One region of the Paenarthrobacter sp. NPDC058040 genome, then DNA from elsewhere that is predicted to be linked to it. Evidence: riboswitches for the same ligand, from Rfam matches in the RefSeq annotation. Region 1 holds a riboswitch; the other holds the start of a gene.
What was found. Region 1 has a riboswitch for thiamine pyrophosphate ahead of thiC (phosphomethylpyrimidine synthase ThiC). Riboswitches for the same ligand answer to the same signal wherever they lie in the genome.

Region 1 (4,729 bases):
AAGGCCCGCCCGATCGGCGCTCTCCACGTCGGAGGCCAAGGCAGCAAGCTGTTGCACATAGCCCTTCGACTCAACGGCGCCAAAAGGCATGTCTTCCTGACCTGCCCACGCTGTGGCGACGTCGTCAAGAACGTTGCCTTCGCCCTCGTTTTCGTAGGTAAGGAGCTCGGCCAGCGCCCGGACCATGGCCTCCGGAACGCCCAGAAGGGCGTCGCTCGTCACATCCACGAGCGCCAGCTCATAATCAGCTCCCGCAGCGTGTACGGCTTGGCCCGCGAGATCGCCCAGTTGTTCGACCTCGTAGTCGGTAATGCCATCGATCCGGACGGCAGACCCGGCAACATCCGCGCCGCGGTCCAGGGCGGCTGCCCGCTTGAGTGCTTCGTCGTGGGTGGCTACAAAGATTTCGGCAAAGCCCATGGAAAGACTCTCATTCGTTCGCGCTGACAAGACACCGGAAGGCGACCTCGGGCCGCCCTCCAATACTGCCCAGCCTAGTGCAGCCGGCACCCGGCCGGCGCGACACGCCTTACCGGACAGCAACCCGCAACTGGTTGCGCCAGGGGTCCTCGAAGCGAAGTTCCTTGCCAGTGTGGTGGCTCTTCAATCCGGCCACTTTCAGGCGGTCGGCCAGGGCCTGGACATCACCATCGCCCGGGACCTCGATCAGCACTTCCCCCAGCCCAAGCGTGTCCCGGCGCGGTCCGGCACCGCGGCTGTTCCAGACGTTCATGGCCATGTGGTGGTGGTACCCGCCCGCGGAGACGAACAGGGCCTGGCCGTGCCAGCCCGCCGTCCGCTCGAAACCCAACGTGTCGACATAGAACTGCTGGGCGGTAGCCACGTCACCTACCTGCAGGTGGACATGCCCGACGCCGGCAACGGCCTGGGCCTGACCGGTCACCGCCGCTTCGCTCAAGTACTGCTGCAGATAGGCCTGTGGCGGCAACGCGACATTGTCCATGACCACGTTCTTGCCGTCCCACTTCCACACTTCGCGGGGCTTGTCGTAGTACAACTCGATTCCGTTGCCCTCGGGATCGGTGAAGTAGAACGCCTCACTGACCAGGTGGTCGGCACTGCCCACAAAAGCCCGGGGCTCGTATTGCGCGGCGGTGGCGATAGTGGCGGCAAGCGAGGGCTGATCGTCGAAAAGAATCGCGGTATGGAAGAGGCCGGCTTCGCCACGCCCCGGGATCTGCAGGCCCGCCGCGGGGGCAAGGTGGACCACCGGCTTGCCCAGGCGGCCCAGGTAGAGGCCGCCGTCCTGCTCGGCCACGATTTGAAGGCCCAGCGCGCGCTGGTAGTAGTCGCTCATGACCTTCATGTCGCCTACCTTGAGCATCACTGTGCCCATGGTGAGGTCGGCAGGCAGCAGGTCCTGGCTGGATGAAGTGGTCATGTGATGCTCCCGGTAGGTCAAGGTGGCCGCTTTTCGGCTCGTTCTACCTATCTAAATTACTTGAAGCTTCAATTTATTCCCAGCGGACGACGTTGCCCCTGAGGACCACGTGGCCCAGCTCGTGGACCGTGGCCAGCACCCGCCGGGGATCCGCACGGCAGAGCACGACGTCGGCACTCGCCCCTTCGCTGATGCCCTCGGCTCCCAGCCAGGCCCGGGCGCGCCAAGCGGCAGCGTCGAGGACCGCGGAAGGCGGCAGGCCGGCGTCGTGCAGTTCCTGCATCTCGTCGGCAATCCGCCCATGCTTGATGACACTGCCGGCATCGGTGCCCGCGTAGATGGAAACGCCTGCTTCGAAAGCCTCCAGGACCCGCTCGCGACGCCGTTCCCACAGGCTGGTCATGTGCTGGGCGTAGTCGGGAAATTTAGGCTTGGCCTGCGCGGCGATGTCTGGGAAAGTCGCGATGTTCACCAACGTGGGCACGATTGGCACCTGCTGTTCCACCAACCGGGGTATGTGCCGCGGCAAAAGCCCCGTCGCGTGCTCGATGCAGTCGATTCCGGAGTCGAGCATCTGGTCCACGGTTTCTTCCGCGAAGCAATGCGCGGTCACGCGGGCGCCCTCATCGTGGGCGGCAGCAATGGCGTCTTTGACCACGGCGGCGGGAAATGACGGCGAAAGGTCGCCGATCCCGCGGTCAATCCAGTCGCCCACGAGCTTGACCCAGCCGTCGCCGTCGCGGGCTTCCTTCCGCACCGTCTCCACCAACTCATCAGGCTCCACTTCATGGCCCAGGCCGCGCAGGTACCTCCGGCTCCGGGCAATGTGCCGCCCTGCGCGGACCAGCCGGGGCAAGTCCTCCCGCTGCTGGACCCAGCGCGTGTTGCTGGGCGAACCGGCGTCACGGATCAGCAGGGTTCCCGCGTTTCGGTCCGCTACCGCCTGGGCGAGGGTGGTCGGGTCGTCAACCGACCCGCCCGGACCAAGGCCGATGTGGCAGTGCGCATCCACGAAGCCCGGGAGCACCCATCCGTCGAGCACTTCATCCGGCACGGCTGCGGGACGTTCAAAGGTCAGCTTTCCGTCCACGGACCACAAACCCTGGCGTTCGTCATCGGCTGCCACCAGCACGGGACCACTGAATTCAATGATGTTGGCCATGGCAGAAGCCTAGCCGGGACCGCCGGCCGGCTCGCTTGTGACTGGGACCACCCGCCTGGCTGTGGTAGCTTCGTCTACGACCACACGGGAGCCCTTGCAGGGGCTGAGATCAGACTGACGCAGTCTGCGACCGTTGAACCTGTCCGGGTAATGCCGGCGAAGGAAGTGAGTAATCCTTGAGCACCACAGAATCACAGCACAGCCCTGCCCAAAACCAGTCCGGTTCCGCAGCAGGCACGGCGGAAACGGTGACCCAATCCCTGAAATCCCACTCGCTTGCCTGGCTGGAAGATCCCGGCCACGGCATCCGCGTGCCGGTGACTGAAATCGCGTTGGAACCCTCGCCCAACGGCCAGGCAAACCAGCCACTGCAGGTGTACCGCACGGCGGGCCCCGGAAGCGATCCAGTCGTAGGGCTGGAGCCCTTCCGCCAGGCGTGGATCGAGGCACGCGGTGACACAGAGGCGTACTCGGGCCGGGAACGGAACCTGCTGGACGATGGCAAGTCGGCCGTGCGGCGCGGAGCCGCCTCGGCTGAGTGGAAGGGTGCACAACCCGTGCCCCGCCGCGCCGTCGAAGGTAAAACCGTCACCCAGATGCATTACGCCAAGCAGGGCGTCGTGACGCCCGAAATGCGGTTCGTCGCCTTGCGGGAGAATTGCGACGTTGAGCTGGTCCGCAGCGAAGTCGCTGCAGGGCGGGCCATCATCCCCAACAACATCAACCACCCCGAGTCCGAGCCCATGATCATCGGCAAGGCCTTCCTGGTGAAGATCAACGCCAACATCGGCAACTCTGCCGTCACCAGTTCCATCGCCGAGGAAGTGGACAAACTCCAGTGGGCCACCCAGTGGGGCGCCGATACCGTCATGGACCTTTCCACGGGGGACGACATCCACACCACCCGCGAGTGGATCATCCGCAACTCCCCCGTCCCCATCGGCACGGTGCCGATCTACCAGGCGCTGGAAAAGGTCAATGGCGAGGCCAACAAGCTCACGTGGGAGATCTTCCGGGACACGGTGATCGAACAATGCGAGCAGGGCGTTGACTACATGACCATCCACGCAGGTGTCCTGCTGCGCTACGTTCCCCTCACCGCCAACCGGGTCACGGGCATTGTGTCCCGCGGCGGTTCCATCATGGCCGGATGGTGCCTTGCCCACCACCAAGAGAACTTCCTCTACACCCACTTCAATGAACTGTGCGAGATCTTCGCCAAGTACGATGTCGCTTTCTCGCTGGGTGACGGCCTCCGCCCCGGGGCCACGGCGGACGCCAACGACGCGGCGCAGTTCGCCGAACTGGATACCCTGGCCGAACTGACACAGCGGGCCTGGGAATACGACGTCCAGGTCATGGTTGAGGGACCGGGGCACATTCCCTTCCACCTGGTGCGGGAGAACGTGGAACGCCAGCAGGAATTGTGCAAGGGCGCCCCTTTCTACACCCTCGGGCCGCTCGTGACCGACGTTGCGCCAGGGTACGACCACATCACCTCGGCGATCGGTGCCACGGAGATTGCCCGCTACGGCACGGCCATGCTCTGCTACGTGACCCCCAAGGAACACCTGGGCCTGCCGAACAAGGACGACGTCAAGACCGGCGTGATCACTTACAAGATCGCAGCCCATGCCGCGGACCTTGCCAAAGGACACCCCGGCGCCAACGAGCGCGACGATGCCCTTTCCAAGGCACGCTTCGAGTTCAGGTGGCGGGACCAGTTCGCACTGTCCCTGGATCCGGTCACCGCGGAATCATTCCACGATGAGACACTTCCCGCCGAACCGGCCAAGACGGCACACTTCTGCTCCATGTGCGGACCCAAGTTCTGCTCGATGCGCATCAGCCAGGACATCCGCGATGAATACGGATCGGCCGAAGCCCAGGCCGCCATAGCCGGGATTTACAGCGGAATGCGCGAGAAGAGTGAGGAATTCCTCGCCGCCGGAGGCAAGGTCTATTTGCCGGAACTCCAGGTTCCCGCCGCCTCAGGACGCGCGAACTGACGAAGCCCTGCCGACCTCGGCGATGAAGCGTCGGATGATCCGGTCGCCATCCACCGAGTCCTGGGGCCGGTGCCCTCCAGCTGCCACGCGCCGGAGGGCACCGGTTTCCTGCAGGTAGGCGGCGATTTCCTCGTACAAAGGTTCCCAGCCGCCCGT
Region 2 (4,729 bases), on a different contig from region 1:
CCCTCAAGGGCAGTGGCCACAACTGTTTAAGCGTTAGAGGAACTCTGCGCGGCCTTCCATGGCCGAGGACGCCAGGGCGTGCTCCCGGCGCGGAATCCGTCCCGCTTGCCGGGCGAACCGGCCGGACAGGACAGCGTGCTTGAAGGCTTCGCCCATCAGAGCAGGGTTCTGTGCCCGGGTCACGGCGGTAGCGAGAAGCACGGCGTCACACCCCAATTCCATGGCAAGCGCGGCGTCGGAAGCGGTGCCGATGCCGGCGTCCAGGACCACCGGAACAGAAGCCCTGGAGACGATGACCTCGATGTTGTGCGGGTTGAGGATACCCAGGCCGGTGCCGATCGGCGCACCGAGCGGCATGACGGCGGTGGCACCCAGGTTCTCCAGTCGCAGGGCCAGCACGGGATCGTCGTTGGTGTACGCGAAGACCTTGAAGCCCCTGTTGACCAATTGCTCGGTCGCATCCACCAATTCGACTGCGTCCGGAAGCAAGGTGTGCTCGTCTGCGATGACCTCAAGCTTCACCCAGTCGGTCTCCAACGCTTCCCGGGCCAGTTCCGCCGTCAGCACAGCGTCCTTTGCTGTGAAGCAGCCTGCGGTATTCGGGAGCACCCGGATGTTGTTGTCCACCAACAGCTGGAAAAGCGAGCCCGCCTCTGCCGGAGAGTAGCGCCGCATGGCCACGGTGGTCAGTTCCGTCCCGGAGGCCAGAAGTGCCGCGCCGAGGCCTTCCAGGCTGGGGGCTCCGCCGGTCCCCATGATGAGCCGGGATGACAATTCCACCCCGTCGATGACCAAGGGGTCGATCCGGGTTTCGGTGCTTGTTGTGGTCATGGTTCAGCCTCCTTGGACTGCGGTAACGAGTTCCAGCTCATCGCCTTCGGCGAGGTCCGTGGCAGCCCATTGGCTGCGCGGCACTACTTCGGAGTTACGTGCGACGGCGACACCCAACTTGCCGCCGTCGGCCGCCTGTCCGCGGTGGTCCAGTGCGCGGCCGGTGACGGAGGTGACGAGGGTGCTGACCGAGGCGCCATCCGCTACTGCGTGGTCTGCTCCGTTGAGTTTGATGTTCATGCTGTTTCCTTGCTGAAAGATTCCGTGTCTGCAGAAGTGTGGTGTGGCGCCAGGCCAGGCGTTGCAAAGCGGTCCGGCCGGAAGCGCAACCAGCGCGGATCCACCGAGCCCGTTATCAGGTCGCCCACGATCGCCGCGGCCGCCGGCGCCAGGAGAACGCCATGCCGGAAGAAGCCGGTGGCAATAATGAGGCCCGGAACCTGCCCGTCGGCGCTGGCCACACGTCCCAACAGCGGCGCGTTGTCCGGCGTTCCAGGCCTGGCCCGGGCGGTAGCTTCGAGGAGTTCCAATTCCGCGACCGCGGGAACCAGGACCTGGGCATCGCGCAGAAGCTGGTAGATGCCACCGGCTGAGACAGCGTTGGACCCGGTTGACAGTCCGTCTTCCCTCTGGGTGGCCCCGATTACCACGGTCCCGTCCTCCCTCGGAACGATGTAGACCGGCACACCCCTCACCATTCCCCGGACGGTTGAGGTGACCAGGGGTTGCAAGGTTTCCGGGACGCGCAGCCTGAGGATGTCCCCATACACCGGACGCAAGGGGAGCTCGAGCTGCCCCGGAAGTCCGTTGATCGTTGCCGCATCCAGGCCGTTGGCAAGGACTGTTTCCTTGGCCAGGACCTGCCCACCATTGCTGAGCCCAGCGCCGGCCACCCGGCCTTCGTCCCAGAGCAAGCGGACTGCCGCATGCCGAACGTGGAAGCCGTCGTCGGCCCCCTCTACCCAGCTGTCGTCGGCGGGCCTGTGCGCAGCCAAGCCCGCCAGCAGGGATGCCGCGAGCTTCCGCGGATCCACTTGGTGGTCCGCTGGAATGTGGAACGCGCAGGAAATCTGCGGACTCAACAGGGGTTCCCGTTCGCGCGCGTCCCGCAGCAGCAGCGGCTCCACCTGGAGGCCCTCGGCCACCTGCACGGAGCGCAGGTCTGCGAGCGCGCGGCGATCGGCGGCGTCGGCACCCACGGCGAGCGTCGCCGTCGTACGGTAACCGGTGGTTTCCCGCGGACCGGCGAGGCTGTCCACGAACGCGGGCCAGCGCCGCGACGATTCCAGCATGAGTTCCAGGAGGTCCTCCTCCTGGTAGTGGAGTTCGCTGACGGGGGCCAGCATGCCTGCCGCGGCATAAGTGGCGCCGGTGGCGGGTGCCGGATCGATGAGGACTACCGAATGGCCGCGCCGCCGTGCTTCGTGCGCTATTCCGAGTCCGATGACGCCGCCGCCTATGACGGCGACATCTGCGTAAATGGCTTCTGCCATGGATTTCCTTCCCTACGCCGGTACTAGCCGGATCAGGTCAAGCGGTCGGCGCTGAAGCCCTCTCAGCCGGACAGTCATAAAGACAAACGTCGCGGCTCCCGCAGTACGTGCCCAGTTTAGAGGAACTACTCTGGTTTGCATGACCCAGCCTGACCTCCTCGCCACTGCCCGCCTCTATTTGTGCACCGACGCCCGCCGGCAGCAGGACGATTTCGAAGATTTTGTGGATGCCGCCTTCGAGGGCGGAGTGGATATTATCCAGCTCCGCGACAAGACGCTCGAGGCCGGCGAAGAACTGGAACTGCTGGAGGTCCTCAGCAAGGTGGCCAGCCGCCACGGGCGGCTCTGGGCCGTCAATGACCGCGCCGATGTTGCCCGTATTTCCGGGGCTCCCGTGTTCCACATCGGCCAAAAGGACATCCCCTTGGGGGCTGCCCGGGACCTGCTCACTGATGAGGAGACCATCGGCCTTTCCACCCACTCCACTGGGCAGGTGGACGCGGCAGTTGCGGCCTCCCGGGACGCCGGTGGCCTGGACTACTTCTGCGTCGGCCCGCTCTGGGCGACGCCCACCAAACCGGGCCGGGCCGGAGTGGGGCTGGACTTGGTCACATATGCCGCGGAGGCCGTAAAGCAAGCCGACGTTGACCTGCCCTGGTTCGCGATTGGCGGCATCGACCTCAGCAACGTGGAACAAGTGGTTGCCGCAGGAGCCAGCCGCATAGTGGTGGTGCGTGCCATCACCGCGGCAGATAACCCGACGGCGGCCGCCCAGGCGCTGCTGGCGGCCCTCGACGCGGCTTAGGCCGTCAGCCCCAAGCCGGTCATGCGGCGCCCGTGCCGCTCCGCAAGCTCGGCGGTCAGCTGATGCACTGCGGCACGGGATTCGCCGCCGTCGCGCAGCAGTGGCCCAAGATGCGGATGCTCCAAACCGACGCGCTGGGCCTGTGTCAGGGCCTCACCGACCAGCCTGCGCCCCCAAAGTGAGAGCCGCGACGCGAGCCGCGGGTCATCCCGCAGGGCCCGTCGCAGCAGGATCCGCAGGGCTTCGGTTGCTTGGTCGGCCGAGGCAACCTGCTGGACGAAATGCTGGGTGCCGGAGTCGAGGAAACCGGCGACGGTCCGGTAGAAATCCGCGGAGACGGTATCTATGACGTCGGCCTTGGCCACCGATTCGAACCAGTCTCCGGGCGGCGTCCGCTCGTGGAAGTGATCGAACGAGCGTTGGAACGGGAGCATGGCGTCCTCGGGGTCGTTTCCCATTTCCGCGAGCCGGCCGCTGATTACGGCGTAGTTTCCGAAGGCACCAACGGCGATCTTGGCCAGCATGGCCCGTTCGCGGAGCGTGGGCGCCAGTCGCGAGTCGGAGGACAACCTTCCGAAGGCGGACAACTCCCCGTAGGCCATGGCGCCCAGCAGCTCGGCGGCGAGCTGCCCCTGGGAATCGTCGCGGCCTGTGGAGGTGCCCATGTTCCAAGACTATCCGCCGTTTTCGGGCTAGTCTGACTTTCGTGTCACATCATCGGATAGCGCCCAACGTCGACGATTCTTCCGACCAGCTCGCAGAGTCCTTGGCCGCGCTGAGGACCGAGCTGGAACTGCCCGGCGACTTCCCCGGCGGAGCTCTGGACGAGGCACGCGCGGCCGTTGAACACCACCAGCTCCCGGCCCGGGATTTGCTCGACGTTCCGTTCGTCACGATCGATCCCGCCACCTCCACCGACCTGGACCAGGCCCTTTTCATCGACCGGGCCGGCGACGGCTACAAGGTTCTCTACGCCATTGCGGATGTCCCCTCTTTTGTTGTCCCTGGTGGGGCCTTGGATGGGGAAACCAGGCAGCGCGGCCAGACCTACTACGCGCCCGACGGCCGGATTCCCCTGCACCCGGAGGTCATCAGCGAGCACGCAGGGAGCCTGCTGGCCGGCCAGGACTGCGGCGCGTTCGTTTGGGACTTCGATCTTGATGCCAAAGCGGACATCGCGGCTGTCTCCGTCGCACGCGCATCGGTAAGGAGCCGCGCGAAGCTGAGCTACAAGGGTGCCCAGGAGCAGATCGATTCGGGTTCGGCCCTGCCGGTTCTCCAGCTGCTGAAAGAAGTCGGGCTGAAGCGGGTGGAGCTGGAACGCAAACGTGGCGGCGCGAGCCTCAACATGCCCGAGCAGGAGATCGTCCAGGCAACCGGTGGAGGCGGCTACCGGATTGTTGCCGCCCCTTCACTTCCCGTGGAGGACTGGAACGCCCAGATCTCCCTGATGACGGGCATGGCGGCAGCCCAACTGATGCTTGACGGGAAAGTTGGCATCCTGCGGACCATGCCTGCGCCGGACGAGCGGTCGCTGCTGCATTTCAAGCGGCAAACCCAGGCCCTTGGCAAACCATGGGACGGTGACATCACCTACGGC

Region 2: linked by a shared signal. The riboswitch ahead of thiO (glycine oxidase ThiO) and the one ahead of thiC (phosphomethylpyrimidine synthase ThiC) in region 1 are both predicted to bind thiamine pyrophosphate.

The regions. Positions count from the first base shown of each region.
Region 1 is NZ_JBHVRN010000005.1:304,607-309,335, reverse strand. It holds gene ACFVSJ_RS09200 (hypothetical protein) at 1-420, opposite strand, end outside; gene ACFVSJ_RS09195 (VOC family protein) at 530-1,402, opposite strand; gene ACFVSJ_RS09190 (amidohydrolase family protein) at 1,476-2,564, opposite strand; TPP riboswitch at 2,639-2,746, shown strand; gene thiC (phosphomethylpyrimidine synthase ThiC) at 2,741-4,573, shown strand; gene ACFVSJ_RS09180 (alpha/beta fold hydrolase) at 4,556-4,729, opposite strand, start outside.
Region 2 is NZ_JBHVRN010000003.1:45,025-49,753, forward strand. It holds gene ACFVSJ_RS04740 (thiazole synthase) at 34-831, opposite strand; gene thiS (sulfur carrier protein ThiS) at 835-1,071, opposite strand; gene thiO (glycine oxidase ThiO) at 1,068-2,324, opposite strand; TPP riboswitch at 2,317-2,436, opposite strand; gene thiE (thiamine phosphate synthase) at 2,464-3,129, shown strand; gene ACFVSJ_RS04760 (ferritin-like fold-containing protein) at 3,126-3,794, opposite strand; gene ACFVSJ_RS04765 (RNB domain-containing ribonuclease) at 3,836-4,729, shown strand, end outside.